Linked DNA regions of Bremerella alba. The protein of the gene in region 2 binds, or shares a complex with, the protein of the main gene of each other region. Links are inferred from orthologs where the notes say so. Each region holds a gene or a part of one and is shown on either strand. Other genes may lie near its edges.

Region 1 (14,480 bases), on a different replicon or contig from region 2:
ACACTTCGCCATCAAGCGGGCCAAGTCCGTGTGACGGATGGTCCGTATACCGAAACAAAAGAACAGATCGGGGGGATCCTGCTGTTGGAAGCCCGCGACTTGAATCATGCCATACAGCTGATGACAAAGCATCCTGGAGTTCGCATGGGCCCCTTTGAAATTCGCCCGGCTGACGAAGCTATGAACTTGCAGATTCTGGAAATCTCAGAGCGTTTGGCCAAAGAAACCAACGAAATTTAGGCACATCGGTAGCTGACCTTAGATCCCGTTCTCAATCCCATTGCAAGGACAATATTCATGCACGTTGAACCTCAAGTCGAGCACCGCTGGCTAGAGAATTTGTTGGGTGACTGGACCATCGAAGCAGAAATGGATATGGGCCCTGGCAAGCCAAGGGAAACATCTGTCGGCAAGGAAAGCGTTCGGCTTCTCGGCGAAGTGTGGGTGCTTTGCGATATGGAGAGCGATATGCCTGAGGGCAGCACAGCGCTCTCGCAAATGGCCCTTGGGTACGATCCGCAACAGAAGTCGTTTGTCGGTTCTTTTGTTTCGTCGAGCATGGCCACACTCTGGATTTATGGAGGCGGCACGCTCAACGATGCAGGCAATCAGCTGACGCTAAACACGACTGGGCCTAGTTTTACTGGGGAAGGCATGTCGCAATATCAGGATGTTATTGAGATCGTGGACAAGGACCACCGTATTTTGCATTCCTTCATGCTGGACGAAAACGAAGTCTGGCAAGAGTTCATGACGGCCAAATATACTCGCCAACAATGATTATCTATCCTATTCAAGGGAATCCTTAAAATGGCACTTTCGCCTGTGAAACGTCGGGTTTTGAATATCGTTTTATTCTTATTGATCGGGCTGATCGTTTTGGCCTTTGCTTTGGCAATTGCCGTGTCCCTGCAGCCAAATGAATTTCAGGTTACCCGATCCATGAAAATGGATGCTCCGCCTGAGGTAGTCTTTCCGCATGTAAATCAGTTCGCTGCCTGGAAGGCCTGGTCTCCCTACGAAAAGCTCGACCCTAATATGACGACAACTTTAGAAGGGCCCACGGCAGGGCAGGGGGCCGTCATGCGATGGGCGGGAAATGGTAACGCAGGTGCTGGAAGCACGACCATCGTCCAAAGTGAACCCAACGAGTCGATTCAGATTGATCTTCAAATGACCGCTCCGATGGACTGTCACAATGATGTCGTTTTCACATTCCGGCCTGAGGGCAAGAGCACGGTGGTGACGTGGAGCATGAGTGGTAAGGTAGACCTGATGGCGAAGTTCTTTCATCTCATAATCGACATCGACAAGATGTGCGGCGACCAGTTCACCGAGGGGCTCGCCAGTTTGAAAGAGATAAGCGAGAAACAAGCATCGGCGACAACCTCGTAGCCGCACAGCCACTTTTTCATTTTTCTAAGAGAGAACACGATGATTCAACAGCTATTCGTCAATCTGCCGGTAAAAGATCTGGCGAAATCGGTCGAGTTCTTCACGGAATTGGACTTCACGTTCAACCCTCAATTTACCGACGACTCGGCCACATGCATGATTGTTTCAGAGAACATCATGGTGATGCTTATGATTGAAAGCCGTTTCAAGGAGTTCACGCCCAAGGAGATTTGCGATAGCAAGAAAAGTACCGAAGTACTAAATGCGTTGCAGCTAGAGTCTCGAGAGGAAGTCGCCAAGTTTATAGAAAAGGCGGTCGCCGCTGGCGGAAAGACATATGCCGAGCCAAAGGATCATGGTTTTATGATTCAACATGGATTCGAAGATCTGGACGGTCATATCTGGGAAGTCTTCTGGATGGACCCTGCCGGATTCGCTCAGGTCCAGGCTGGCTCGGCGAGCGAATAGTTTTGCACAAGTACTTCATTGACGGTCATAGCTTTTACCTCCAGAGGAGCCGAGGATGAACGAGACAGAGATTGCCCCTTCCACCGAGCAGTCGAGATCGACGCCAGTCGCGGCAAAGTGGACAGGGCGGGCCATTTCCGCGCTCGTCGGTTTGGCCTTTCTCGCCAGCGCCGCATTGAAATTTGTCGGAGGGCCGGGACTGGAAGAAGGCTTCTCCCACTTGGGATTGCCGATGGAGATTCAGTATCCGCTGGCTACTTTGGAACTGGTCATTGCGATCATTTATCTGATCCCGCAAACGGCCGTTCTCGGGGCTATCCTTCTGACCGGCTACATCGGCGGCGCGATTTGTACACACTGGAGAGTCGGGGACGTGTTCGTCGTGCAGGTGATCATCGGCGTGTTGATATGGCTCGGCATTTTCTTGCGAGATCGCCGCTTATGGGCGTTGCTTCCGGTGCGGTCATAGACTCGCAAAAAGTAGGGCTAATTTGGCTGGAAGAGATTTCAGTGAACCTTTCTCTGTCGGCATGCATCTCTCTTTTCCGACGGCCAGGCGTTGTATGAACGCTTGTCTTTTCTATTCATTTTGCGATCGATCCGCGCGCCGATAAAGTCCTGCGGATGGAAGGTTAGTAATCATGCTCTTGGATTTCGGACAGTGACGTGCTTGGTCAGGCTTGTTTCGGTTTGACCTGAAATCACTCGCGAAGCGTGTGTAACGCTCGCGGTATGTCCGTAATTTCTAGGAAAGCATGGGTTGCTATGAGTTCTCGTAAGCAGCAAATGAAACAATACGTAGACGAAATGCTCGTCTGCCAACAGCCTTGCGCACGGCATCGACGCGTGTATTGGAATTTGATACGCGAGGTGCGGGCGAAGTCTGAAATATTGAGTGTCGGATTTGATCCAGCTATCCGGAAGCCTGAGCATCTACGTGTTTGTATCAGGGCTCTCGGCTATATGGCTAAATACCGCACTAAGTGGATTCGCCAGCCCGAGTTCTGGCGTCCTGAGAAGTTTCTAGTAGAGCCGACCAGTAATCGAGTCGCCCTTCGATCGTTGATGAAACACTTGTTCGAACGCTATCCGGTGCCGAACTTTATGGCGTTTGCCTGGATGCGACCGCATGCCAAACGCTGGTACCACGAATTGTACCTGCACATGGCCGCTGGACGGGGTGTACGTCAATTCAAGCAGAAGCCTGGCATCGCGTTATCGCCGACGGCCGCTAAGTGTTTCCTTAAGACGCCCGATCATCTGGAACCTGGCGAAGCAATGCGGTGGGCTCAGATTCGTGGGTTCAGTGGTAGCAAGGAATTGGCCGCGGAGTTGGTTCGCAACACGATCCTGAAAGAACCGACTCGTGACGAACGTTTTTGGGAAACGATGATTCGTTTTCTGATTCGCGAGAAGCCAAGTTACATTCAGCATGCGTCGATGCTGGTTGATTTTGTCGACGAGCAGAGGTTTCAGCCAGCCGAAAAGGTTTGGGGACGCGGTGGAGGACCTTTGCCACTGCAGCCAAAGTTTTCGATGAAAGGGCGAACCCTTGGTTCTCTCTGGCGGCACATGAGTAACTGGCGGCAGGAATTACTGCTCAAACGGCCATCGCTGGCGCAGCGAAATTTCCATTGGCCAGCGATAGAGGTTCAGCCCATGGTGCATCAGGATGGCGATGTGAAATGGATCATTTTCGAGCTGTTGAACGACCGTGCCTTGATGCTGGAGGGAGCTGCGATGGATCACTGCGTCAGCGACTACGTCGAGCAATGCGCTGATCGGAAATCATCAATTTGGTCGATGCGGATCCATCTAAAAGGTTGCCCCAAACGCATTGTGACGATCGAAGTCGATCCGGAAAGGAAAGCAATCGTGCAGGCTCAAGCCAAGAGCAATGAAGATCTGAGCCCTGCAGCGAATGAAATCCTACGGCGTTGGGCTACGCGAGAAGGATTGGTGATGAGTCTGGAAGACTAGGCTTTTCGGACTTGAAATGAAAAACGCCGACCTGAATTCAGGTCGGCGTTTTGATTGTCTTCCGATCGTAACGCAAGCTTATTACTTGCTGTTGCGAATCGCAGCCTGAGCAGCTGCCAAGCGTGCGATTGGCACGCGGAATGGTGAGCAGCTCACGTAGTCCAAGCCAACGGTGTGACAGAAGTTGATCGAAGCCGGGTCACCACCGTGTTCACCACAGATACCGCATTTCAGGCCTTTGCGACCCTTACGACCCTTGGTGACGCCCATTTCGACCAGTTGACCCACGCCGGAGGTGTCGAGCGACTGGAACGGGTCCGTCGGCAGGATTTCCAAGCGGGTATAGTCTGGCAGGAACGTATTGATGTCGTCGCGACTGTAACCAAAGGTCATCTGCGTGAGGTCGTTGGTACCGAAGCTGAAGAACTCGGCATGTTCAGCGACTTCATCGGCGGTTAGAGCAGCACGTGGAATTTCGATCATGGTACCGATCAAGATATTCAATTCGCCGCTGTAGCCTTTGGCTTCCTTGGTCTTGGCGATCGTTTCTTCGGCCTTTTCACGCAGCAATGCGAGCTCAGCAGCGGTCCCAACCAGCGGAATCATAATTTCCGGCATCACGTTGATACGCTTCTTCTTGCATTCGATAGCCGCTTCAACGATGGCGGTGACCTGCATTTCCAGAATTTCTGGATAGGTGACACTCAACCGGCAGCCACGATGACCAAGCATCGGGTTCGATTCGTGCAAGGCAGCCACACGCGATTTCACCTTAGCAGGAGAAACGCCGATCAGGCTGGCCATTTCCTTTTGAGCCTTGGGATCGTGCGGCAGGAACTCGTGCAGCGGCGGATCCAACAGACGGACCGTCACGGGCAGGTTCTTCATGGCGGTGAAGATGCCGATGAAGTCTTCACGCTGATACGGTAGTAGCTTCGCCAGGGCCTCACGACGATCTTCTTCGCTTTCAGCAAGAATCATTTCACGCATGCTGGTGATACGATCTTCCTCGAAGAACATATGCTCGGTACGGCACAGGCCGATCCCTTCCGCACCGAAGTCGCGAGCACGCTTCGAGTCGTTCGGGGTATCAGCATTGGTGCGGACACCAAGGGTTCGATACTTATCGGCCCACTTCATGACCTTGGCGAAGTCGCCGGAGAGCTTCGGTTCGCTCGTCTCGACGGTGCCAGCCATGACTTCGCCTGTCGATCCGTCGATCGAGATGGTGTCGGAGTGCTTGAAGGTCTTGCCACCGACTTTGATCTTGCGAGTCTTCTCGTCGATCTCGACTTCACCGGCACCTGCGACGCAGCAGCGACCCCAACCACGAGCCACCACGGCGGCGTGACTGGTCATACCACCGGTCGAGGTGAGAATACCAACCGCAGAGTGCATCCCGTCGATATCTTCTGGGCTGGTTTCTTTACGGCAAAGGATGACCTTTTCGCCAGCATGGGTACGATCGACGGCTTCCTGTGCGGTGAAGGCCAAAACGCCCACGGCAGCACCTGGCGAAGCAGGCAGGCCACGCGTTAGGATCGTAGCGTCCTTCTTCGATTCTACCGTGAAGCTTGGTAGCAGCAATTGCGTCAGGTCGTTCGCTGGAATGCGGAGCAGGGCGGTCTCTTCGTCGATCAGACCTTCCTTTACCATGTCGCAGGCGATCTTCACGGCAGCCGCGCCGGTACGCTTACCGTTACGAGTCTGCAGCATGAACAGCTCACCCTTCTCGATGGTGAACTCGATGTCCTGAACGTCTTTGTAGTGGGCTTCCAGGATGTCCTTGATTTCAATCAGCTGCTTGTAGACGGCCTTGTTCCACTTGCTCATTTCGGAAACAGGCTGTGGCGTACGAATACCGGCCACGACGTCTTCACCCTGAGCGTCAATCAGGAACTCGCCGTAGAACTTGTTTTCGCCGGTCGACGGGTTACGGGTGAAAGCCACGCCGGTACCGCTGTCCTGGCCCATGTTGCCGTAAGCCATCGACTGGACGTTGACGGCTGTACCCAGCAGACCGCGGATGCCTTCGACTTCGCGGTAGCGAACGGCACGCGTGGTGTTCCACGACTTGAAGACCGCTTCGACAGCCAATTCCAACTGCTTCATGGGGTCTTGAGGAAATTCTTCACCGGCGTACTTCTGGTAGATCGCTTTGTATTCGTTGCAAAGCTCGATCAGGCCAGCCGCTGGGACTTCATTGTCCAGCTTCGCTTTGTATTTCTTCTTGATCGCGCTGAATGCTTCCTCGAAGTGCTCGCGATCGACGTCCATCACGACGTCGCCAAACATGTCGATCAGGCGGCGGTAAGCGTCATAGGCGAAACGTTCGTTGTCAGTTGCATTTGCCAAGCCGACAACCGATTCATCGGTCAAACCGAGATTCAGAATGGTGTTCATCATACCGGGCATCGAAACGGCAGCACCCGAGCGAACCGAAACGAGCAGCGGGTTCTTGCTGTCGCCGAACTTCTTGCCCAATTCTTTTTCCAACGAAGCGATTGCATCGTGGACTTCATCCATCAAGCCCTTAGGCAACTTCTTGCCGTTTTTGTAGTAGTCGGCACAGACTTGCGTGGTGATGGTCATGCCAGGAGGGACTGGCAGGCCAATCGCGGTCATTTCTGCCAGATTCAGCCCTTTACCGCCGAGCAGATCCTTTTTGACCCCTTTGCCTTCGGTTTTGGTCTTGCCGAAGTAGTACACCATCTTCGAGGGCTTGGATTTCTTTGCCGTTTTCTTGGCCATGTTTGGAAACCTTTGAATGTCGCAAACGCTGGAGTGTGGTTCGGTGAGGGGTGTCCCTGCCGCGGCAACTCGCAGGGAGTTCCCGCCAGCTATACACAGAAGGACCGCATTTCATGCGGATATAAGCAGAAAAGTTTACTTGAGAATGTAAGCAAGCGTCAACTAGCCCTCATCTTACGCCATTTAACGAATCGGGATTTTCGGAATCATCCCAATTTGCCCCGCAAGCCGTTTGGCGCATCGCGGTAGAAACAAGACAATAGACTCTAGAGGGGCAGGGCGTTACTATCCAGTTAAAATGCGTCTCTCGATTAGTTTAGTACGAACTGCAAGCGACAGCGAATCTCAGTGTTTGACGACGAAGACGACTACGATTACGAAGATCCCTACGGCCCAGAAATGACCGCTCGAGAGCGAGCCGAAGGGTTTATCCGTACTGCGGTGCTTTTTGAATCAGCACTTGCGTTCGTCGCCGTAGGACTGGGGTGGTTCGTCGATGTCGCTCCTTGGATCAGTGCCAGTTGGGATAGTGATAGCGTCTCGGCAGTGCTCGGGGCAATCGGTCTGGGGGCCCTGGCGACGCTACCATTGTTGGTTGCATTCATGGGTTTGCAGTATTCCGACATACAGTCGCTCGGCGAACTTCAGGACTACATGGACCGAGAGATCGTCCCGTTATTTCGCGAAGCGACCCTTCTCGAACTGGGGATGATTAGCTTAGCTGCAGGGCTTGGCGAGGAAGCTCTCTTTCGCGGAGTGATTCAGAGCTACCTTCATCAACTTATGGGGCCTGAGGCTGGTCCTGCAGTGCCAATTCTCTTGACCAGCCTATTATTCGGCTTGGTGCACTTTGTGACGAGGGAATACTTCATCATCAGTGCCGTCATGGGGGCCTATCTCGGGCTTTGGTTTTATTACACCGGAGATATTATCGTTCCGATCGTCATCCATACACTGTACGACTGGTTTGCACTGGCGTACATGAAGAAGTATGCACCAGTGGATGACGAGAACTCGTCCGACTAACTAAGTAGTCGCGGCACCTTTGCGTTCGTCCATTGCTTCGCGGAACCTTAGGAACAGGTACTCGCTATCATGAGGACCGGCCGATGCTTCTGGGTGATATTGCACGCTGAATGCTGGCAGTTCTTTGTGCTTAACGCCTGCAACGGTGTTGTCGTTTAGATTGCGGTGGGTAATTTCCAGGCAACTGGGAAGCGTGTTTTCTTCGACGGCGAAACCATGATTCTGCGAGGTAATTTCAACCTTATCGGTTTCCAAGTCGAGCACCGGCTGGTTGGCACCTCGATGTCCGAACTTCAGCTTGAACGTCTTGGCACCACAAGCAAGGGACAGCAGCTGATGCCCCAGACAGATTCCGAAAATAGGCTTTTTACCTAAAAGCCCCTGAATCGTCTCGACAGGGCCAGATAGTGGTTCGGGGTCGCCAGGACCGTTGGAAAGAAAGATGCCATCCGGATCGTGGCTTAAGACTTCTTCCGCCGATACCGTTCCGGGCAGCACGGTGACTTTGCAGCCCAGGTCACGCAAGTGCCGAGGGATGTTCCATTTCATGCCGTAGTCTAAAGCCAGCACGTGCAAGTCTTGTTCTTTGCGGCTGGTAAGTGCACGATTACGGTCCCCCATCTTAATCCAGGGGCTGAGGTCTTCTTCCCACATCTTCTGCTGGTCGGGGAGGACTTCCTGAACGAGGTTGCGACCTAGTAGCCCATCGCTGGCTTTCGCTTTTTCCACCAGGGAAGCATCATCCAGGTCGATGCTGGAAAGGATTGCTTTCATCGCTCCGTGGGACCGCAGTCGACGCACTAGGGCACGCGTGTCGATATCGGCCATCCCAACGACATTATTCTTCTTTAGGAATTCGTCAAGCGATCCTTCCGAGCGAAAGTTACTGACCGTGCGGCTCGCTTCGCGGACGATAAAGCCTGCCATATGAATCTTAGCACTCTCCATGTCCTCGGCATTGACACCGTAGTTGCCAATTTGCGGATAAGTCATGGTCAGGATTTGGCCGCGATAGCTCGGGTCGGTCAGAATTTCCTGATAACCTGTCATCGATGTGTTGAAACAAGCTTCGCCAGCGACTTCGCCGATGGCTCCAAATGCGGTGCCAGTGAAAACGGTTCCATCTTCCAGAGCAAGTTTGGCGGGCTGCGGCATGTCGATTCGTTTTCTTTAATCTGGGTTCGCGGGGGACGACCATGTACATTTTCGAGAAGGAAACCAACCCGCTCTTTGACGCGGCTAAAGTCTTCCCGAAGGTGAGCCCGATACCAAGGAGTACGGCTGTGGGTCTCCAAGCGAAAGTTTGGACAGCCTTTGGGAAAGCACTTGTTTCGGCGAGCAGGTGCTTTCCTTTTTTTACGTAGGTATAGACCCTGGCTGTGGGCAAATTTCCGCTATTATAGGCTGCGAGACTCTCAAGTACAGGGCCTAGAGTTTCTCTCTAGGGGAATCCGCAAGCAGAGCACCCTGATTTATCTCGGGGAACTTAACCAACGCTGGAAAAAGGCCCGCTGCTGTTCGACTGAGGCGGGTTCGATCTCAGAGCTGGTTGCAAACGTCTCTACCAGATGCTCTTGCTCAGCAGGCCTTCCGATTTGATTGCGGTAGGCTACCATCCCTCGTCCCATGTCGCGGCACATGTTGGAGGGATAGACGTCCTCACACGCACCATAGCAGCGAGGACGCCAACCGGAGGGTTCCAATTCCTCTCGGATCAGACAAAGGGCATCGAAGTAGTTCCATTCGGTAGCTTGGAATTCACCCAATTCGCATTTAACCGTAAGGACACAGCGTCGCGGATCGTCGGTGCCTGTGGTCAGGCGAAACTTGCCCACGCAAGATGCATGCGTTTGGTGGACAAGCTCGATCTCGAAATCTTGGTTTTCCGCCATAGGGACATGCTTAAGTTGAAATCGATTCCGAATCGGCGTCTTTCAAGCAGCCTTTGATCTGACGGACAGCCTGACGAAGTCGATTTTCATTCTCAACCAGGCTAAGTCGCAGATACCCTTCACCACTTGGTCCAAAGCCACTGCCGGGACTGACAGCAACGTCCCCTTTCTCAAGCAGCATCATGGCGAAGTCCATCGTACTCATCTTCTTCTGCCATTGGTCGGGGATTTTTGCCCAAACAAACATTCCAGCACGAGGCGGTGTCACGTCCCAGCCAAGTCGAACCAGGCCTTCAACCAGGGCATCTCGGCGGCTTTGATAGATCTGGCTCTGGGCTTCGACCGCCGCATCTCCTTCTCGCAGAGCGATGATCGACGCAATTTGGATAGCCTGGAACATGCCGTAGTCGTAGTAGCCTTTGATGGTACCAAGGCCACGGATCATCTCTTTATTGCCAGCACAATACCCGACTCGCCAGCCGGCCATGTTATAGCCTTTGCTCATCGTCGTGAATTCAACACCTACGTCACTGGCACCAGGGGCTGAGAGGAAGCTTGGTGGCTTGTATCCATCGAATGCGACATCCGCATAAGCGAAGTCGCTGATAACCATCAGCCCATATTTTTTGGCAATCTTCACCACATCCACAAAGAATTCCGGCTCGACGGTCACTGTCGAAGGGTTATGTGGATAGCAAATGATGAGAAGCTTGGGCTTAGGATAAAGGTGCTCGCACGTGTAGGCGATGTTCGAGAGAAACTTTTCGCTGTCGCCAACGTCCAGTGAAATCACATTTCCTGAAGCCAACGCGACAGCATAAGTGTGGACTGGAAAATAAGGTGCCGGAACAATCGCCGTGTCGCCAGGCCCCATCATGGCCAGACACATATGCGAAAAGCCTTCCTTGGATCCTAGGCAGACCATGACCTCCGATTCGGGATCTAGCCGAACGCCATACTTTTTGAGGTATTTGGAGGCGACTTCTCGGCGCAAGTTACGGATACCGTTGGACTTGCTGTAACCGTGGTTGCGAACATCCTGAACAGCTTCGCACATCTTTTCCATGACGTAATCAGCGGGCGGGTCTGACGGGTTACCCATTCCCATATCGATAACGTCGTTTCCAGCGACTCTCTTTTCGTACAGCAGGGCATTAATTCTCCCAAACATGTACGGAGGCAAGCGATAGACACGCTGCGCGAATTGAACCTCAAAAGGAGGGTCTTGTTGGTCGTCATTGGTTTGAGCGGAATCGGACATGGACGTCGTGTTTCAGCAAAGTGGTGGAATGTTATATTTACCAGGATTCACAAGGGGAACCGGCACGCATATTCTAAAATCGACAAGCGCACAAGCCAAGGCGAGACGCGATTGCGTTAGCCCCAGTTGTTCACATTGGACAACCGATAGTAAGAAGTGTTCACGGTTTGACGCCAGAACCTAATTTTCGGCTCCTGTGCCGACAAGTTCTACTCCCCGTCGGGTGACACGATACGGTTTAGTGAGCCCGCTTTTGTCGCCGTGCCCTTTTCCATCACCCGAGTTGACTCCGTTTTCAAAGCAGAAAAGGATGCGGAATTCCCCTTCTTGTCTTTCCAGTTCGGTGACTTTGACACGAAACTTTCCATCCTCATCGACCTTTCCTGCGAACGACTTTCGGAAGTAGTAGGCTCCCCCGTTGGGGGCTTCCTCAATGACAACGACGCTGTGCGCGGGAATATAGGATTTGATTTTCCCAGTGATTTCCAAATAGCGGCCACTACGATTGTACACTCCCTCGCACGAGGTCATTTCAAACTGCGGCATTTGCAGTCGTTTGGCGGTGCTACCCGAGAAAATTGGATGCGTCCATAGCATCGCTGCTGTGGCGTCGCACATATAGACATCGTTTTCGCGGGCATCGACCTTACCGTGAAAAACCTTCGTTTGCGGCCCCATCAATGTGTTTCCACGTCGGTCATGAGACATGGGCCCTAAATGAGGCAGACCAAAACCGTGGCCAAGTTCGTGAATGCAGGCCTTCAAGGTTAGGTCTTGATGGAGTCCGCCAGCCAAGGGGAGCTTGGGATCGAGCTCGCCTTGAAGATTGGTGTAATTACACAGCGCCCAACCGCCATCGATCGAGTTACCACTACCTCGATAGTCGGAATACCGCTTAGGTGGATCACCCAAGTAAACCCAGATCCACCAAACATGGCGATCTCTAGATAGCTTGTACTTTTTCACGGCCGCGTTGATGACACCGTGCTGGAAACCAGGCTTATCGTATTTGCCGCTACCAACCGGATGTTCTCCGCGGACGAATAGGAACTTGTAGTTTCCTCGTTCGTCACGAGAGAAGGGTGTCGTCACTTTCGGTGGGTAACCATTCTTGGTCATCTCTTTAACCACAAACTCTTCGGTTATCGCCGCAATCTGAGCGAAGCGACGTTGTACGCCCGGGGGTGGTTCGACATCTGATGGAACAAAAAGAACCATATTTAGTAGGGGCTGGCCCTGCCCAGTATCTTGCCCGCGGCAATCGTTTGCATGGAGAAGCAGGGGCAGAACAAAAGCAACGAGCATGGGCAAACGCACCATGCTGTTACGGAGAAGCAAATGAGACCAGGTGAGGCGATGCATGACGAGGTAACTTGGCGAGACAAGGGTGGTAGGCAAATGCCCTCAGCGGGGGCTGCTTCTTAAACGATACGATAGTTTGTCAGGAAATTCATCCCAAAAATCGCTTATGCATGCAGATGAAAAAAGGACCGCACAGATGTGCGATCCTTTTTCATTTGAAGGAAGATCTGACCAGCGAGGTCAGAGATGATGCTTAAGCACTATTTTCGCTGCTGCTGCATCTTTTGACGAACAGCCGATTCGTACGCTTTGCCGGCCTGAGTGGTGTTGGCCAGGAAATTATCGATTTGAGCGTTATCACGCAGACGCTCAAATTCTTCGGCCATTGCCAAGCGAAGCTTTTTCTCGTGCAGTTCCTTGACCAGCTCGTCGCGTACATCTTCGACATTGTTGATCAGCGGCTTGGTTAGACCAAGGCTGTACAAAATCACGTACTGATTACCGGTAGCGATAATGCCCGAGATTTCGCCTGGCCGCAAATTAAAGGCTTCCTTTTCAATGGTTGGTTGCCCACCGTTTTGTCGAATCGGAGGAACTTGACCATCGTTGTTCTTCGAGACAGGCTCAATCGAGTACTGTCGGGCAAGTTCGCCGAAGAACTTTTCGGTTGGGTTTCGGCGAGCCATTTCCCAGACTTCCTGAGCACGGCGTTGGCTATCTAAGACAACCGCTAGGACCTGGGCTCGCTCGCCATAGTTGGCCGAGAAACCTTTGGCGATGTCTTCTTCATTGATCTGGACTTTGCTGTCGACCAGCTTCTTCAGGGCAACCGTAGGCCAGACAGCATCGCGAACGTACAGTTCGACCGAAACGCCTTGCTCTTCGGTTACCTGTTTCAGCCAAGCTTCCATGTCGGGTTTGCCTTGCTTGGTAAGGAAGCCGAAGGAGTCAGCTGCTCGAATGATCTCGGCTTCCAGGTCCGCTTCAGAAACCGAGAGTTTGCGACGGGTCAGTTCCTGCTGAAGAATCTTACGATTAATCTCTCCATCCAAGACTTCCACGCCGTGACGGCTGATGCATTCTTCTTTTAGTTCCTGGATGCTAACAGGCTGGCCATTGAGCGTAGCAGCCACCCCAGGCATCTGCGAAGACTTGCTCGGATCATTGAAAACATTCACGATTTGAGCGTTTGCTTGCAGCTGTTGATAGATGTCGCCAGCGGCGTCACGCATCTTGCTCTCGCGAACGGCGTCTGCCAGGCGTTGACGAATTGCTGGCAGGCTGTTGGCAGGAATTTGATCGGCCGCGAGGTGTTCTTCACACCTGAAAATCAGGTACTGACCTTGAACGAACAACACAGGAGAAATTTCGCCTTGTTGCAACGCAAAGACGGTATCTTCAATTTCCTGATTGCCAATGTGTTTACGAATCGGTGGGATCAAGCCACGAGCCGCCGCACTGTTGACGTCTTGGGAGTGATCTTTGGCCATATCGGCGAACGAATCTGGATTCGCTGCGGCTTTGGCCCGCAGTTCTTCAGCAAGGCCACGTTCGCTGAGCGAGATCATGCGGACTTTGACTTTCGGTCCGTAGTTCTTTTCGTATTCGACTTGAACTTCGGCATCGGTCACGGCAAGCTGGCCTTCAGCCAATTTGCGAAGAGCGATCGTGGGCCAAATGATTTCGCGGCGATACTGACCCGGGCTAACGTTTCGTTCTTCTTTGAGAAGTCCCAGCCAACGATCGATCGATAGGCCAAACTTCTTGGCGATGTTGGCGATTTCGTTGTCGATGTCTGCCTCGGTGATCTGGATGCCCTTTTGCTGACAGGCCATCGAGATCAGGTGACGGTTGAGCAGGCTTTCGAGAACGTCTTCACCATGACGACGAAGAGCCTCATCTGCCAGTATTTCGCGGGAGATCGGTTCACGATTCACGACCGCAACGGTTTGAATTTTCTGAACGGATCGCGTCGGGGCAGCTACTTCTTCCGCCGGAGCTGCCAAAGGCCCAGAAGCCGTTTGACGCTGTGGGGACGCCTGTCGTTGTTGGACAGGTGCTTGAGCTTCCGCCGTTTGCGGACCGCCGGTGACTTGTCGCCAGGCGACGACTCCACCGATCAAAATAACAAATCCGACGGCTGCCAAAACCCAGGACGTACCCAGGGGAAGTCGGCGAGTAGCATCCTTGCCAGTCATTCCGCTTGCTCCAAAAATTTCTTGCAAGATTTTCTCAAGGAGAGTTGTTCGATAGACCGATACCATAAGGTTCGGGCAGCGAAATATAAGAAGAATGCTAGAACCGGGTCAAGGTCGATTCTTCTATCCAGTCAAAAGCTGTTCCCGTGGATCGCGAGAATGCTAGCACCCAGAAGTGTGCCGGGGACGAGCAACAGAGCAAAACTG
Region 2 (15,407 bases):
GGCCAGCTTGAAGCAATGGCGTTCTAAATACAACAAGAACGCAGCCTAGCACGCCCCCGGTTAGTAACAGCCCTAGTTGCCGGTGAAAGAATACCAGCATCAACGTCCACACGGCCAGCGCAATAGACCACCACCAGGGATAGTTTTTGACGTATAACGCCGCAAGAAACGTGGAAGCACCGAGCATGCAGCCAACGATCACCGGGAAGAGAAGCGAGCCCAGCGCGGACGCTTGATCGATGGCCACCCCAAGAATCGGTATGACCAACATAAGCACCAACAAGGTCAGCCAGCCCCACGCGGCCCAAGAGACCTTCTTATCGGCCATTCGCTCTCCCCGCGCATAAAATGAGAGTGTTCGATCTCCCCTGGTAGCGTCAGCAAGGAAGGTCCATTCCGAGGCGGCACGGGCTTGTTCGTGTTTAGCCGAACTTCATCGTACGTGCTTCGCGGACGGCACGAGCGGCGTTGTCAGCGAAGTTGTCGATCTGGTTCAAACCGCGTAAGAGCATCGCATGTCCATCGATGACGACTTCATCGATATCCGCGTCATCCAGTGTTCGCGCCAGCTGCGAAATACGCCCTGCTTGCTCACGCAGACGTTCCACGACATTGCTCATGCGGTCACTGTCGTATGGCTCTTTTCGCGGAACTCGTACGTTAGCGTCGGCAACTGGCGGTTTCGCCTTCTTTTTAGCCATGGCTCTTCTTTATGAATGCGTCAAAGGGTGAACATGCGGAGAGTATCAGAGATTTAGCAAGTTGTGAAGTATTTAGTACCAATTAATCAAAGCAAAGTCAACTTTCTGGGGTGAAATTGCCTGATATCGCGGAATTTCAAACATGAAAAAATCCGCCTGAATCGCGAACTCAGCCTGGGGGGTACTTGAGTTGAGCAAGTGCTTCGATAGGAATAATCGTTTTCTTTGGTCGCCCAGGCTGCCCCCACCGGAAGGGAAACAGCGAGAAATCTTCATCCTTTGCTGCTCACAGAGGACCGTATGCTAGATTTAGTCGCACCCCAAAACCGTGTGGGGTGCCTTGCCGAATCGACAGGGAAAAAGCGAAATGGCTATCGGAAACCTCAGCAAGACTTCGATCCGCGTGCCCATGGCCGGGATCGTCGCCTCTTCAGCACCAAATGTGCTGGAGACTTTGCTAGGTAGTTGCGTCGGTATCGCATTCTGGTGTCAGGAAACACGTCAGGGTGCCCTAGCTCATACGATGCTGAGTGACAGCCAAGGTTGCAATAAACAGCCTGGTCGTTTCGTGGATACGGCCATCCCCGAGATGTTGGACCAGTTGGCTAAGAGTGGAGCTCGACGTCGAGCCATCGTTGCCAAGCTGAGTGGCGGCTCAAATATGTTTAAGTCATCGAGTACCGCACATGAGGTGGGCCGCAAGAACCTCGACAAGGCCCGAGAGCTTCTTAGGCTCAATAAGATTCCCATTTTGTCGCAGCACGTCGGCGGCACGAGTGGCCGAGTCATCTATTTCAATCTCGAGAGTGGCGAAATTCGGGTCAAAATCGGCCTTGAATTTGTCGCCCAGATCTAGCCATATAGCCCCCCATATCGGGTGTGCATAGCCAGTTCGTCCTTGCTTGATATCTAGGACAGAACGTTTTGATTAGCCAAAGTTTATTGTTTGGTGATTGACAATGCTGGGGCTTCGCGACTATGTTTTGAGTAATCAAAATTTATGATGCTGTTACTGGAAACTATGGCTTTGGTACCTGGTGGTTGCTGGGCGGAGATTTGCGGAAATGAATCATTTACGTCGTGGATTTACTCTGGTGGAGTTATTGGTGGTAATTGCCATCATTGGTGTGTTAATTGCTCTGCTGTTGCCAGCGGTGCAGCAAGCCAGAGAAGCGGCTCGGCGTATGCAGTGCACCAACAATCTGAAGCAAATCGGTCTCGCAATTCACAATTACGCGTCGACCCATCAGGTGTTTCCATCGGGATATGTCAGCTACGCGACACGCGATGGCAATGGGCCTGCTTGGGCTTCGATCGACTCGGATACTTGGGACGCCGCACCTGGCTGGGGGTGGGGGGCGTTGCTCCTGCCGTTTATGGAGCAACGCAACATTACCGATTCGTTAAATATGAGGCAGCCCATCTGGGATTCTGCGAATCGGCCTTTTATCAGCACGAAGCTGGAAGCCTATCTTTGCCCGTCGTCCAGCGGAGAACACGATCCCTTTACCGTCCGTGATAGTTCTGGGAACGCTCTCACACGATATGGCAGTTCCATAGACGTAGGTCGTTCACACTACATCGCCAGTCACGGGCAAGAGTCGTGCTGGGGAGAATGCGGATCGTCGGCCAGTGGCCCTGTGTTCACCAACATCTATACCGGGACCACCACCACAGTTCAGATTCATGGCGATGCCTCGAAGGTTGCCGATGGACCTTTCTACCGTAACTCGAAGGTCAGCTTCCGTGACGTGACCGACGGCACGACCAATACGCTATTCATCAGCGAGCACTCCTCGAAACTCAGCGACAAGACATGGGTCGGTGCCATCCCCGGAGCGTTTACTCATCCAAGGTTTTCCACGCCTGAGAACGGGCCGGACGCGGCGGCAACGCTCGTCATGATGCATGTCGGTCCATCCGGAGGCGAGCTCGATATCACCGGCGATCCGATCATTCATCCAATGAACTATCCGACACTACACGTGGGGCAGATGTACTCCGAACACCCAGGCGGCGGGAACGTCCTGTTCGGCGATGGTTCGGTCAGTCTCCAGCCGGAAACGATCGACCTGATTCTAGCCGCCGAGATGGCCAGTATGAACGAAGGTGAAGTCATTCAGTCGAGGGGATTCTAACTATGGAGTTGTCCAAAGGAACTTTGATCGTCGCCTTGCTCGGCATTGTCCTTGTTGCCGCTGCAATCGCTTATTGGCTCACGCGTCCGACTTTTGGCGAGATCAGCCGCAAAGGGTACGACTATGCGATGGCCTTGGGCTCGGCCTGTAATGGAAAGAATGAGGCTAAGATCGCCAAGATCACGCAAATGATCGACCAGTCTACGCAAGACGGTGAGTTAGAACCCGAGGAAGCGGCCTGGCTTCAAGGGATAGCTCAGAAGGCCAGCGACGGGAAATGGGAGTCCGCGTATGCTTCGGTACGGACGTTGATGCAGGCGCAGACCCAGCAAGCAAGTCCGTTGCCGTCGCTCGACTAGCCGCCAGGCTTGAGAGCGCGAGTTGCCATGAAGGTGTCGACGTAACGCGAGATCAAATCGCTTTCGTCGAATCGATCTTCAAACAGCTCTACCAGCACAAACCCTGCTTTCAGCTGACCACCAAGCTGGTCTTCGAGCGTGTGCCCAAATGCGAGAGGTTGCGACCGCATCACTTTTTCGAGTTCTTCCGGCGTCAGATGGGATATGTCCGAGTACGGAATCTTGTGCCGCACAACCAGCTCTCCGCGTTCATCCTGAGCAGCCTCATCAAAGATAAATCGCACCGGGTTGGATATACCAGCGAGAAGTGTCCCGCCTGGCTTTAGTACGCGAAAGGCCTCTCGCCAGACCGGCAGAATGTTCTTGGCAAAGCAGTTCGAGCATGGATGAAAGATCAGGTCGAACGCCTCATCGGCAAAGGCTCCCAACTCGGCCATGTCGCCTTGCACTGTTTGCAGCGAAAGCCCATCACGCTCGGCCACAAAGCGGTCTTGGCTTAACTGCTTGGGCGAATTGTCATACACCGTCACATCGGCCCCAGTCGCCGCGAGGATGGGCCCTTGCTGACCGCCGCCGGAAGCCAGACACAAGATATTCGTTCCGGATAAATCCGCCGGAAACCAATGCCGCGGAACGGGCTTGGTAGGCGTAAGGATTAACGACCACTCCCCTGCTCTGGCCTGAGTGATTGCTTCCGAGCTGACGGGCACGGTCCAGCGGTCATTGGCTTCGACCAGACGATTCCAGGCTTCTTGATTGTGGTGTAGTACGTCCATTGAATTATCTCCGGGAATCGTTAACAGTTAATTCTCTTTACAGCGTTTAGAAATGCGGAGACATCGGAAAACCGACGAGCAGGATCAGGATCAAGGCACCGAAGTATGAGGGCCTCTAATTCCGGAGAGATAGACAGTTCCGGTTTCGCGACGGAAGGTCTTAATGGTGGCTGTTTGTTTTCTAGCTGGTTCAAGATCTCGGATGGGGAACCCACCCGTGGAGGCTGCCCAGTGAGCAAAGCGTATAGCAGCCCGCCCAGGCCATAGATATCTAGGGTGTTATCAATTGCCGAGTCTTGAAGTTGTTCCGGGGCAAGATACGCTACGGTGCCACCGCGTGGCAAGCGTTTCGAGGGTGGATCAGACCGCAGGGCCGCGAATCCAAAATCGGTCACATGAACGGCTCCGCATCGCGAAACGAGAACGTTGCCTGGTTTTAAATCGCCGTGAACAATATTTGCCTCGTGAACGGCTTCAATGCCAACAGCCACTTGCCGGATAACTCGCAATGCCTCGGCAACGTTCAAGGGCTGCCTATCGATTAACTTTTGCAAATCTTCACCCTCGACCCAGTCGAGCACTAGAAAGTAGCCTCCGCCTGGGTATTGTCCTAGGCCGTGCACACCGACGACACAAGGGTGGTGGATTTTGGCTAATAGGGTCGATTCCTGGATGAAGTACTCGACCGCGAACGGATCTTTCTGGTGACGTTTATGGAGTGCCTTGATAGCCACGGTGCGGTTTCGACGCTTTTCGATGGCACGATACACCTTCCCGAACCCGCCACTACCGACGTGCTGTTTCAGCAGATAGTCTTCCCATGAGAGCGTTGCCCGGGCTTCTGCTTTGGGAAGATGCCGCATGTCCACCTGATGTTCAAACGCGTCCCGTACGGCTTGCAGCCAGCGGCGGACGGTACGCGGAGATTTGCTCATCTCGCGGGCAATTTCCTCGGGAGTATCGCCTGACAATGTGAGCCGAAGCACCGTTTGTTCGTCAGCCGATAATTCTCGAAAGATCCCTTCGGCGATCTCCAATGCGGCGATGGCATCCTCGTGGGATGGGATAGCTTCGTTGCTTGCAGGCAGCGTAGGTTCTTCACGTTTGATCGAGCGTTTAGCAGCCGAGTGCCAAGCAACTCTTCGGCGAAGCTTGTTGAGAGAGATCGCGGCGAGCAATCTCCACAGGTCACCGGAACGCTCCAGCACAAATTGATCGTTCGATGCACGGTGAAAGAAGCTGCCCATCGCCGATTGGGTGATGTCCTCGGCATCGATCCGCCCTTGTAACTTCAGTGAAATCTGTTTCCTGATTAGTGGCAAAAGACGTGCAGCGTAACGCGTAAAGATCCGATCGGCGGCTTCCGGTCGACCGGCGATCAACTCCGCGAGCAATTCCCGGGAGTTCCGATCTGCCTGCGTCTTTGTTTCCTGCATTGAAAAGCTTTCCGGAAAAGAACTTCGTCGCGTGACCAAACCCGAAAGGAAAACGCATGTAACTATTAGACGAGGAAGACTTCCTCCTAAGACTCATGACACCAAAGCGTAAGGAAAGTTCTCATGGCTTTTGTTGTTACATCGCCGTGCGACGGCTGTAAGTATACCGATTGCGTTACGGTTTGCCCGTGCGACTGTTTTCGTGAAGGGGATACGATGCTTTATATCGATCCTGAGTTATGCATTGATTGCGGTGCCTGCGAGCCGGAATGCCCGGTCGACGCCATCTATTATGAAGACTCTGTGCCTAAAGAGTGGCACGAATACATCCAGATCAACGAAGAGATGGCCGCGAAATTGCCCGTGATTGTCGAAAGAAAGTCACCACTTGCCGAATAGATTTCGGTTGAAAACCAGGGGCTTTTCATTCGCCCCTGGATTTTTTCGGCTGACATTACGTGGTTGAAGCTGACGTCTAGGCGACCCTAAGCCTTACGTCGTTTGCTGCAGTCGTACTTGCTTGAAGCGATCCTGCAGCGATTCGACTTCCATCTCTTCTACCCGCAAGGCTTCCATTGCCTTGGTCGCGGCTTCGGCGGCTTGGATGGTGGTGATGCAAGGGATGCCGTGCTGCACGGCGGCCGCGCGGATGCGCCCTTCGTCGGTTCGGGCACCCTTGCCGTTGGGCGTGTTCATCACCAAAGAAACGGCTCCGTCGATCATCAGGTCCAGCAGGTTCGGGTGACCCTCAGCCAGCTTCTTGATTCGCTGAGCAGGGACGCCTGCTTCTTCCAGTCGGCGGGCTGTACCGTCGGTGGCTAGAAGCTCGTAACCCATATCTCTCAGACGGGCAGAGATGTCAGCGATCTGGTCTTTATGGCGCTCGGAGACACTCACAAAGATCTTGCCATCTTCCGGTTGAGGGAGCACCACGCCCGCGGCCAATTGGCACTTGGCAAATGCCAGGCTGAAGCGTTCGCTGATCCCCATCACTTCACCGGTCGATCGCATTTCCGGGCCGAGCACGATGTCGACACCAGCGAACTTGCGGAACGGGAAGACCGACTCTTTGATCGAAACGTGCGCCGGAATAGGTTCGCCGGTGATGCCCAGTTCTGGGAGCGTGCACCCGGTCATCACCTTGGCAGCGATCTTGGCGACCGGCATTCCAGTCGCCTTGGCGACAAACGGCACCGTGCGGCTGGCACGCGGATTCACTTCCAGAACGTAAACATTGTTGACGCCCTCTTCCTGCTTCACAGCAAACTGGACGTTCATCAGGCCGACGACCTTCAAGTATTTCGCCATGGCGATGGTCGCCTCGCGAATCTCTTGCACGATAGGGCCCGGCAAGCTGTACGGAGGAATCACGCAGGCCGAGTCACCACTGTGCACACCTGCTTCTTCAATGTGTTCCATTACGCCAGCGACGATGACGTTTTCGCCATCGCTGATGCAGTCGACATCGACCTCTGTGGCATCTTCCAGGAAACGGTCGATCAGCACTGGTTGTCCTTGCGCAACTAGAAACGCTTCGGCTACGAATCGCTCGAACTGCTTGTCGTCGTAGCAGATCTCCATCGCGCGACCACCGAGCACAAAGCTGGGGCGAACCAACGCCGGATAGCCAACCTTGACGGCTTCGGCTCGGGCCTGACTCATGTTGCGAGCGATCGCGTTGGCGGGCTGCTTCAGGTTCAAACGATTGAGCAGTTGCTGGAACTGTTCGCGATCCTCTGCGGCATCGATCGTGTCGACGCTTGTACCGATGATCGGAACACCGGCGTTGGACAGGCCACGGGCCAGGTTCAGTGGCGTCTGACCACCAAACTGAACAATGACACCGTCCGGTTGAATCACGTCGCAAATGTTCAATACGTCTTCGGTTGTCAGCGGCTCGAAGAATAGCAGGTCGGATGTATCGTAATCGGTACTGACCGTTTCTGGGTTGCTGTTGACCATTACCGATTCGATGCCCAGTTCCTTCAGCGCGAACGAGGCATGGCAGCAACAATAGTCGAACTCGATCCCCTGGCCGATTCGGTTGGGACCACCACCCAGAATCATGATCCGCTTCTTTTCCGGATTCTTAGCAGGGACCTCATTTTCGATTTCGTAGGTCGAATAATAGTATGGCGTGTAGGCTTCAAATTCCGCGGCACACGTATCGACCGATTTGTAGACTGCGGCAATGCCACGTTTCTTGCGCTCGCCGCGGACTTCCATCTCGCTGCTTTTCAGCAGGGTTGCCAGTTGGCGGTCTGAGAAGCCCCAGCGTTTGGCTTGCAGGAGCTTCTCGTCGGTGATTTCGCTAATGGAACCGATCTCGAGCAGTTCGTCTTCGTGTTCGACAAGTTGCTTGAGCTGATCGCCGAACCAAGGATCGATGCCGGTAACTTCGTATAACTGGGCGACCGTCATGCCAGACTTCAACGCATAGCGGATATACCAGGGACGATCGGCGTTGGGCTTAGAGAGCTTCGCACGAATTTCGTCCTCGGCCGGTTGTTCGTCGGTGCCCCAGAGGTCCTTGCCGTCGCAGCCGAAACCAAAGCGACCCACTTCCAGGCCACGCAGCGCCTTTTGGAACGATTCCTTGAACGTCCGGCCGATGGCCATCGTTTCGCCGACACTCTTCATCTGCGTGGTCAGCGTGCTGTCGGCCTCAGGGAATTTCTCGAATGCGAAGCGGGGAATCTTGGTAACGACGTAATCGATCGACGGCTCGAAGCAGGCCAACGTCTCGCGGGTAATGTCGTTGGGCAGTTCGTGCAGGCGATAGCCCACAGCCAGCTTGGCGGCGATCTTGGCGATGGGGAAGCCGGTAGCTTTCGAGGCCAATGCCGAGCTACGGCTCACGCGAGGGTTCATCTCGATGACGATCATGCGGTCCGATACCGGGTCGCACGCGAATTGAATGTTCGATCCGCCGGTCTCTACGCCAATCTCGCGAATAACGGCCAGTGAAGCGTCACGCATTCGCTGGTATTCTTTGTCGGTTAGCGTTTGGGCAGGGGCGACGGTGATACTGTCGCCGGTATGAACGCCCATCGGATCGAAGTTTTCGATGGAGCAGATGATCACGACGTTGTCGTCGCGGTCGCGCATCACCTCCATCTCATATTCTTTCCAGCCGATAATCGATTCTTCGATCAACACTTCCGTCACGGGTGATTGGTCGAGCCCGTTGCGAACTAGCTGGTCAAATTCTTCGCGGTTGTAAGCGATGCTGGAACCGGAGCCACCCATCGTGAAGCTAGGCCGTACGACCGCCGGCAGGCCAACGTCTTCAAGCACAGCCCGAGCATCGGCCACCGTGCGAACCGTTGCGCCTCGGCAAACCTCCAGGCCGATTTTGCCCATCGCCTGTTTGAATTGTTCGCGTTCTTCGGCCTTGGCAATGACGTCCGCCCTGGCACCGATCATTTCTACGCCGTACTTTTCCAGGATTCCCTGCTTGTCGAGATCCATGGCCAAGTTCAGTCCCGTTTGTCCACCCAAGGTGGGCAGCAACGCACAGGGCTTTTCTTTGGCGATGATCTTTTCCAAGATGCCGACGGTCAGCGGTTCGATGTAAGTCGAGTCGGCCGTGTCCGGGTCGGTCATGATGGTGGCTGGGTTGGAGTTAACCAACACCACCTCATATCCTTCTTCTCGAAGCGCTTTGCAGGCCTGGGTGCCGGAATAGTCGAACTCGCAGGCCTGGCCGATCACGATAGGACCGGAACCAATAATCAAGATCTTTTTGATATCGTCGCGTCGCGGCACTGGGGGCTCTCGTACTGGGCTGAAGTGAGGGCGGTGACAGGCACACGGTGGCCCCTGTCTTCATGAACTTGAAGTGCAAAATCCCACCAATTTAACCGCACGATCGACGCGATAACAAGGGGCGCGGGCAGGGCTTCAAGAAATGATCGCTCGATCGATTCGCTTACGCTTTGGCAAAGCGAACAAGATGGGCGGCTATTTCCCCGAAACAACTGATGTCGTGCTGAGGGGTTAGGCCGGTTCCGCTATTCGGCGAACCGCCCCTTATCACATCGTGGCAGAGAGTGCGTTAAGCGTGGGCATCCGCGTGGCCTGGTAGTTTGCGGGAAATAGCAGGATGTCCTAGAAACATCCAAATCTACTAAGATTGCGGGCGACTTTCCGGCTATATCGGTCCAAGAGGGCTATTTTGCCTCTTTCGTTGCTTAATAACTGCGCAGCTCCTAGTCTGGCGCGTTGACAGTGGTTACCGATCCACTTAGCATTTAAGTGGTTTACGATTCTTAATACACGCCAATCCTTGCATAATTCTGAGGCAACCTTGTCCCGGAACAGCCCCTCTCAAAGCGGAGTGTTTCACTCCGGAGTCGACGCTCGGGTCGAAAAATTCACCGAAAGCATCAGCTTCGACCACCGTCTGTACGCCCAAGACATCCGTGGTTCGATCGCCCATGCCGAAATGCTGGCTGACGTCGGTGTACTGACTGCCGACGAGGCAGCGCAAATCACTACGGCGCTTGCACTTATCAAAGGCGAGATCGAAAACGGAACCTTTCAGTTTGACGAGAAGCTAGAAGATGTTCACATGAACATCGAAAGCTCACTTGTCGATCGCCTGGGGGATGTTGGGCGAAAATTACACACCGGGCGGAGCCGAAATGACCAGGTTTCGACCGACGCACGGCTTTGGATCCGGGACTCGATCGATGAGACCGATCGACTGCTGAAGCAGTTGCAAAGCGCGTTTGTCGGTCGCTGCGATGCAGACATGGACGTGATTTTGCCAGCCTACACCCACATGCAGCGGGCTCAGCCGGTACTTGCTCCGCATTACTGGTTGGCTTACAGCGAAAAGTTTCAACGCGATCGCGAGCGTCTGGCCGACTGTCGTCGTCGCGTCAATGTCTGTAGCTTGGGGACCGCCGCTCTGGCGGGAACGACGATTCCGATCGATCGTGAAAACGTTGCGAAGCGTTTGGGATTCGAGGGAGTGGCGGCCAACAGCATTGATGTTTCCAGCGATCGTGACTTCCTGGTGGAATACGCGTTCTGCCTAACCATGATCGCCGAGCATCTTAGTGTTTGGGCAGACGAATGGGTTTTATGGTCGAGCGTGGAATTCAAATTCATTCAGGTTCCCCAGCAGTTCTGTACCGGCAGTTCGATCATGCCGCAGAAGATCAACCCGGATGTCTGCGAACTGATCCGCGGTAAAACGGCTCGAGTTATCGGCAATCTGCAATCGCTGCTGGTCCTCATTAAGGGCTTGCCTCTGGCCTATAACCGAGATCTGCAAGAGGACAAAGAGCGACTGTTCGATTCGGTCGACACGGTGCACCGCTCGCTCGACCTTACGGCTTCGATTGTCGAAGGAGCGACATTGAATACAGAGTCGATCAACTCGCGACTGGAAGATGGCTTCCTCGATGCGACTACGCTTATGGAGTACCTGATAGGCAAAGGAACTCCCCAGCGAACGGCCCATCATCAAATTGGCAGCTTAGTCGGCAAGGCGATGGAGAAGAGGTGTCGCTTGTCAGAATTGCCGCTTGAGGATTTTACGGCAGTTAACGATTTGTTGGATAAGTCTGTTTATGAGGTCTTGGGAGTAGAGCGAGCCGTTGCTGCATTCCAAAGTTATGGCTCAACCTCGCCTGAGATGGTGAAAAAGCAAGTCGTTCGCTGGAAGGAGCAATTAGAATTGAGCTGATCGCTCCGGAGCGTGTCCTTACCAAGGAATGGGCATTTTTGTCCAAAATGCCACCCCACTAACCTTGCGAAAATCAGATGCAACGATTCCTGGAAATTGCTTTTACCGCCTATGTCCTTGTTGGTTTGATCATCGTACAAGATGCTTCAGCCCAGCAACGGGAGCAGCTCGCGCCCGAAACGCCTGTCGATACGGCGGCCATTCAAACCATCAAGGAATCCAACCCAACAACGCCTGAGCAGTTGATTGATGCGGCGTTACTCTCGGCTGATCTTGGTCGGAGCGATTTGTCCAAAGTCTATCTGCAAAAGTTAATCGAGAACGACCCGAACGAAGACGAAGTGCTGGCCGCTCAGCAAAAGCTCGGTACCGGCCGCATCTTCCGTCTGCAATCGATAGAGTCTTTGCAGCCGGAAGGAGCCACGGCCGCCACCATGCTGCTGACGAAGCTCGATCGTTACTTCAAGGATATTAAGCGGCTCAACAAGCTTGTCGACCAACTAATCGATAAGGACGAGTTCACTCGCAATCAAGCCGTTAAGCAATTGAAGAATGCGGGAACGGACGCCGCCAACCCGCTTTTTAACGCACTCGCTGACCCAGGCCGCGAAGCCGTCCGTCCTGCCGCGAAAAGAATGCTCGTTAGCCTGGGGCGGACCATCTACGAACCGCTTCTCGCGGCTCTCGACAGTTCCGACCCATTGTTCGTGGCCGAATTGGTGGACGTTGCCAAAGAACTCGACTTAGATCAGGCCACCCAATTTCTGGTGGGGCCCTATGTCTTAACCGATGACGATCAACTTCGCTCGCAGATCGGTCAGTACCTGGACGCAACCGTGCGGACACGACCGACCGAAGAAGATGTGAAAGTCTACTTGGCAAAACGGGTAAAGAGATATCTTGGCGATGGTCCCATGTTCCCGGTCAACGAAGATGGCTTGGTCGAACTATGGACGTGGGATGCTGAAAAGAAGCAAGTCGTGATGACGCCTGTTCCGCCGGCGGATGCCGAGGTGGCAACGGCGGGTCAGTTGCTACGTGATCTCTACGCGTTAGACGAGACAAATGCGGAAGTTCAAGTTCAAGCGGCGTTGGCTGCAATGCAGCGAATGGGCGTCTTAGATGAGTCCGATACAGAGCTGAAGAAACTGGTCGACCAGCATGGTGTCGAGCTTTTGCAATTGGCGCTGGTTCAAGCCTTGGAAGACCGCAAGTTCGCCCAGGCAGCCGTGGTTGCCTGCGAGCAGATCGGCGAGACCAAAAACGCGGATCTATTGATCGCGATCGAAGGGAAACTTAGCCCGTTGGCTTTGGCGCTCCAGTCGCCCGTTTATCGTATCCGCCGAGCAGCGGCCAAAGCGATTTTGACCATCGATCCGAAATCCCCTTATGCCGGTTCTGCCGAGCTGTTAGACACGTTGGGGTTCATGGCCTCAGCGCAAGGTAAGCGAAATATCTTGCTAGGGGAATTGCATCAACAAAGAGCCCAGAACATGGCAGGCCTGCTGGCTGAACTTCAGCTCGAGCCATTGGTCACGCCTGGGGGCCGAGAGCTATTCAAGCAGGCTTATTCCTCTCCTGATATCGAAGCGATCTTCATTAGTAAGCCACTCGCGTTACCGGCCATGATGGAGTCGGTTCAGATTCTGCGGAAAGATCGCCGTACGGCCGACTTGCCGATCGGCATTATCGCTCCGATTGGGGAAGTCGTTCATTATCAACTGCGAACCAAGGACGATCCTCTCACGCATGTCATGATTCGTCCTAACGATGTTGAAGGTTTCGTCTTCCAATTGAAGCAGCTTTACCTTTCTCAGGGGCGTTTGCTGGTTCCTGCCGATCAGCGCGAAGCCGATGCTGAATTCGCCATCAAGGAAATGAGCCGAATGCTCGACGTTTCTGACGAGTATGACTTTTACAATTTTCTGAAAATCGAAGAGATTGCCGTTCGCCGATTGGTTGATGAGAACGTCACCGGCGATATTGCGAACCTGCTTGGCAAGCTGGCTACGCCTGCCGCTCAGACGGCATTAGTGGACTACGCGAGCGACCCTTTCAACCCGCTTGCCCAGCGTCAGGCTTGTGCCGACGCCATGCAGGCAGCCATTGAGCGTCGCGGTATTCTCCTTACCAAAGATCAGATTATCGCCCAGTTCGACCGCTATAACGCCTCGGAGGAATTGGACCCCGAGACTCAGGCCGTGCTGGGTAAAATTCTGGACATCCTCGAGGCGCCGACCCAAAGCGTTCGTTTCGACCAACCGGCCAAGATTGGCCCGTAGGTTTGCAATGGGACTGTACTCCGAAACGACTTCCAACTACACGCAAGATTACGCACCCTTAGGGTACGAACCGCCCATCCCCGGCCTGATCGGATCGAGTAAGGCGATGGGGGACGTCTACCGTCTCACGCGTAAAGTTGCCCAGACCAATGCTTCAGTACTTTTGTTGGGCGAAACAGGTACCGGTAAGGAGATGATCGCTTCGGCGGTTCACCGACTCAGTCAGCGTGTTTCGGGACCATTTGTGAAGGTGAACTGTGGTGCGCTAAGCGAGAGCCTGCTGGAAAGTGAACTGTTCGGACACGTTCGCGGGGCGTTTACCGGGGCGATCGGCAACCGCACCGGTCGATTCGAAGCAGCCCACGGCGGCAGTATCTTCCTCGACGAAATTAACTCCACCACGCTTCATCTGCAGGTGAAGCTACTTCGCGTGCTACAAGAGCGAGAGTTTGAGCGGGTGGGTGATACGGCCACGATTCGCGTCGATACGCGTGTGATAGCCGCGAGTAACCGTCACCTGCTCGAAGAAGTCGGTGAAGGCAAGTTCCGCGAAGACTTGTACTGGCGACTTAATGTCGTTCCGATTCGTATTCCCCCGCTGCGTGAACGTCGCGAGGACATACCTGAGCTGGTCGCTCACTTCCTGAACGTTTACAGCGAAGTCAACGATCGGCATGTGGTTCACATTCAACGCGAAGCAATGGAAGCTTTGCAAGACCATACCTGGCCCGGAAACGTTCGTGAGCTGCAAAACTACGTCGAACGAGCCGTCGTTTTAGCGGAAGGGGACGAGTTGGCCTTGGAACTTCTCCCGCCCGAGATTCGCAGCGGTGACAATCGCTCGGCGATGAGTCTCGGCCGCGGGGTAGCTGATTTCGATACCCTGGCATTTGAAGTCGTTCAGCAAGGCCTGCAAGATGCCGACCCCGAAGCGGAAGATCTGCATTTGCGAGTAGTCAATCGCGTCGAGAAAGAACTGATCGTACAGGTCATGTCTTCCTGTGCGAATGTCCAAACCAAAGCGGCTACGCGTCTCGGTATTAATCGCAATACCCTGCATAAGAAGCTGAAAGAGTACGAGATCGAGTCGTGATCGCCGGTAAGTCAGTCACAACGCTGACCGGCATTGGCAGCGGCGAGCAACCGGAAGTAGATTAGATCCACGCATGCCGCTCGTGCGGCCAGCTTTCATCGAGATTATAAGTAATAGGCGGTGCAGCCAAGGTGTTCTTTTCCTGGTAGCTTTCCGGCTTGTCTTTCCAGTGATTGCCGATGTAACTTGCGCTGGGACTTTCAGGCGATCGATAACATCCTCTTTCCGTTGCTGCAACTGAATATCCGCTTGCTCGTCTGATTGCCCACTGTCAACGGCCTTTCGTTTGGCGAAGTGGGTGGTTTGGATTCTTTTCTAAAGCGACTCCGCCTGTCACAGCCAAGTTGCCACTAAGCAGGGCCTGTAGGAATAAGCGACGTGGGACCTCTCTGCGAAGGAAATCGGTTGCGGCTAGATAAGTTCAAATGGAACGCTCCGCCACCTATGTCGCGAGATTCTCGTCTCGATTCTTTCCTGTTCGTAACAAGCAAGAGATCGTTTGAACACATCCAATGGTGCTCCTGCTCAATGCGAGTTAATTTCGAAAAACTTCTTACAGGAAACATGTCTCAGCGAGCCTTCTATACGGGTGCCCGCCTTCCCTGTGTATGCACCGCTTCTGCTCTCCCCTGACTGTCAGACCGGAGATAGAATACGACGCTTCAATTTCCGGTTCTCACCCCTTCGGTAGTCGTCAGATGGAATGGCTTTCGGAATTATCGCCCTGGGTTTTGGCGCTGTTGATCTTCCTGGTCCGTATGGTGGACGTCTCAATCGGGACGCTGCGCACCATCTGCGTCGTTCAAGGACGAATGGGCTTGTCGGTCGTGTTAGGCTTCTTTGAAGTTCTGATTTGGATCGCGGCCCTGTCGCAGGTCATCATGGGGGTTTCAGATAGTCCGATGTTGATGGTTGCTTACGCAG

What was found.
Region 1: the proteins of carB (region 2) and carA are in contact, whole or in part, in a solved structure (PDB 1KEE), measured with the Escherichia coli proteins. The link is inferred for Bremerella alba from one-to-one orthologs.

What each region holds. Positions count from the first base shown.
Region 1 is NZ_JABRWO010000003.1:397,856-412,335, forward strand. What follows is about bases 6,699-9,634. They hold carA (glutamine-hydrolyzing carbamoyl-phosphate synthase small subunit), read right to left. Parts: upstream 8,776-9,634; coding sequence 7,621-8,775; downstream 6,699-7,620. Other genes in these bases: HOV93_RS26350 (CPBP family intramembrane glutamic endopeptidase), read left to right, coding at 6,943-7,620; HOV93_RS07340 (hypothetical protein), read right to left, coding at 9,093-9,512; HOV93_RS07345 (aminotransferase class I/II-fold pyridoxal phosphate-dependent enzyme), read right to left, coding at 9,523-9,634. In the rest of the region: HOV93_RS07295 (YciI family protein), read left to right, coding at 1-240; HOV93_RS07300 (DUF1579 domain-containing protein), read left to right, coding at 298-780; HOV93_RS07305 (SRPBCC family protein), read left to right, coding at 811-1,395; HOV93_RS07310 (VOC family protein), read left to right, coding at 1,435-1,863; HOV93_RS07315 (DoxX family protein), read left to right, coding at 1,919-2,332; HOV93_RS07320 (PcfJ domain-containing protein), read left to right, coding at 2,629-3,843; ppdK (pyruvate, phosphate dikinase), read right to left, coding at 3,925-6,594; more of HOV93_RS07345, read right to left, coding at 9,635-10,773; HOV93_RS07350 (hypothetical protein), read right to left, coding at 10,954-12,135; HOV93_RS07355 (peptidylprolyl isomerase), read right to left, coding at 12,336-14,273. UniProt on the Escherichia coli protein: Small subunit of the glutamine-dependent carbamoyl phosphate synthetase (CPSase).
Region 2 is NZ_JABRWO010000004.1:306,745-322,151, reverse strand. The notes cover bases 5,703-9,565. They hold carB (carbamoyl-phosphate synthase large subunit), read right to left. Parts: upstream 9,179-9,565; coding sequence 5,903-9,178; downstream 5,703-5,902. Other genes in these bases: HOV93_RS09040 (indolepyruvate ferredoxin oxidoreductase subunit alpha), read left to right, coding at 5,703-5,809. Outside these bases: HOV93_RS09075 (hypothetical protein), read right to left, coding at 1-328; HOV93_RS09070 (hypothetical protein), read right to left, coding at 423-701; HOV93_RS09065 (chemotaxis protein CheD), read left to right, coding at 1,069-1,557; HOV93_RS09060 (DUF1559 domain-containing protein), read left to right, coding at 1,766-2,839; HOV93_RS09055 (hypothetical protein), read left to right, coding at 2,842-3,198; HOV93_RS09050 (class I SAM-dependent methyltransferase), read right to left, coding at 3,195-3,974; HOV93_RS09045 (protein kinase domain-containing protein), read right to left, coding at 3,995-5,410; more of HOV93_RS09040, read left to right, coding at 5,534-5,702; argH (argininosuccinate lyase), read left to right, coding at 9,720-11,108; HOV93_RS09025 (hypothetical protein), read left to right, coding at 11,186-13,390; HOV93_RS09020 (sigma-54 interaction domain-containing protein), read left to right, coding at 13,497-14,483; HOV93_RS09015 (DUF2179 domain-containing protein), read left to right, coding at 15,182-15,407. UniProt on the Escherichia coli protein: Large subunit of the glutamine-dependent carbamoyl phosphate synthetase (CPSase).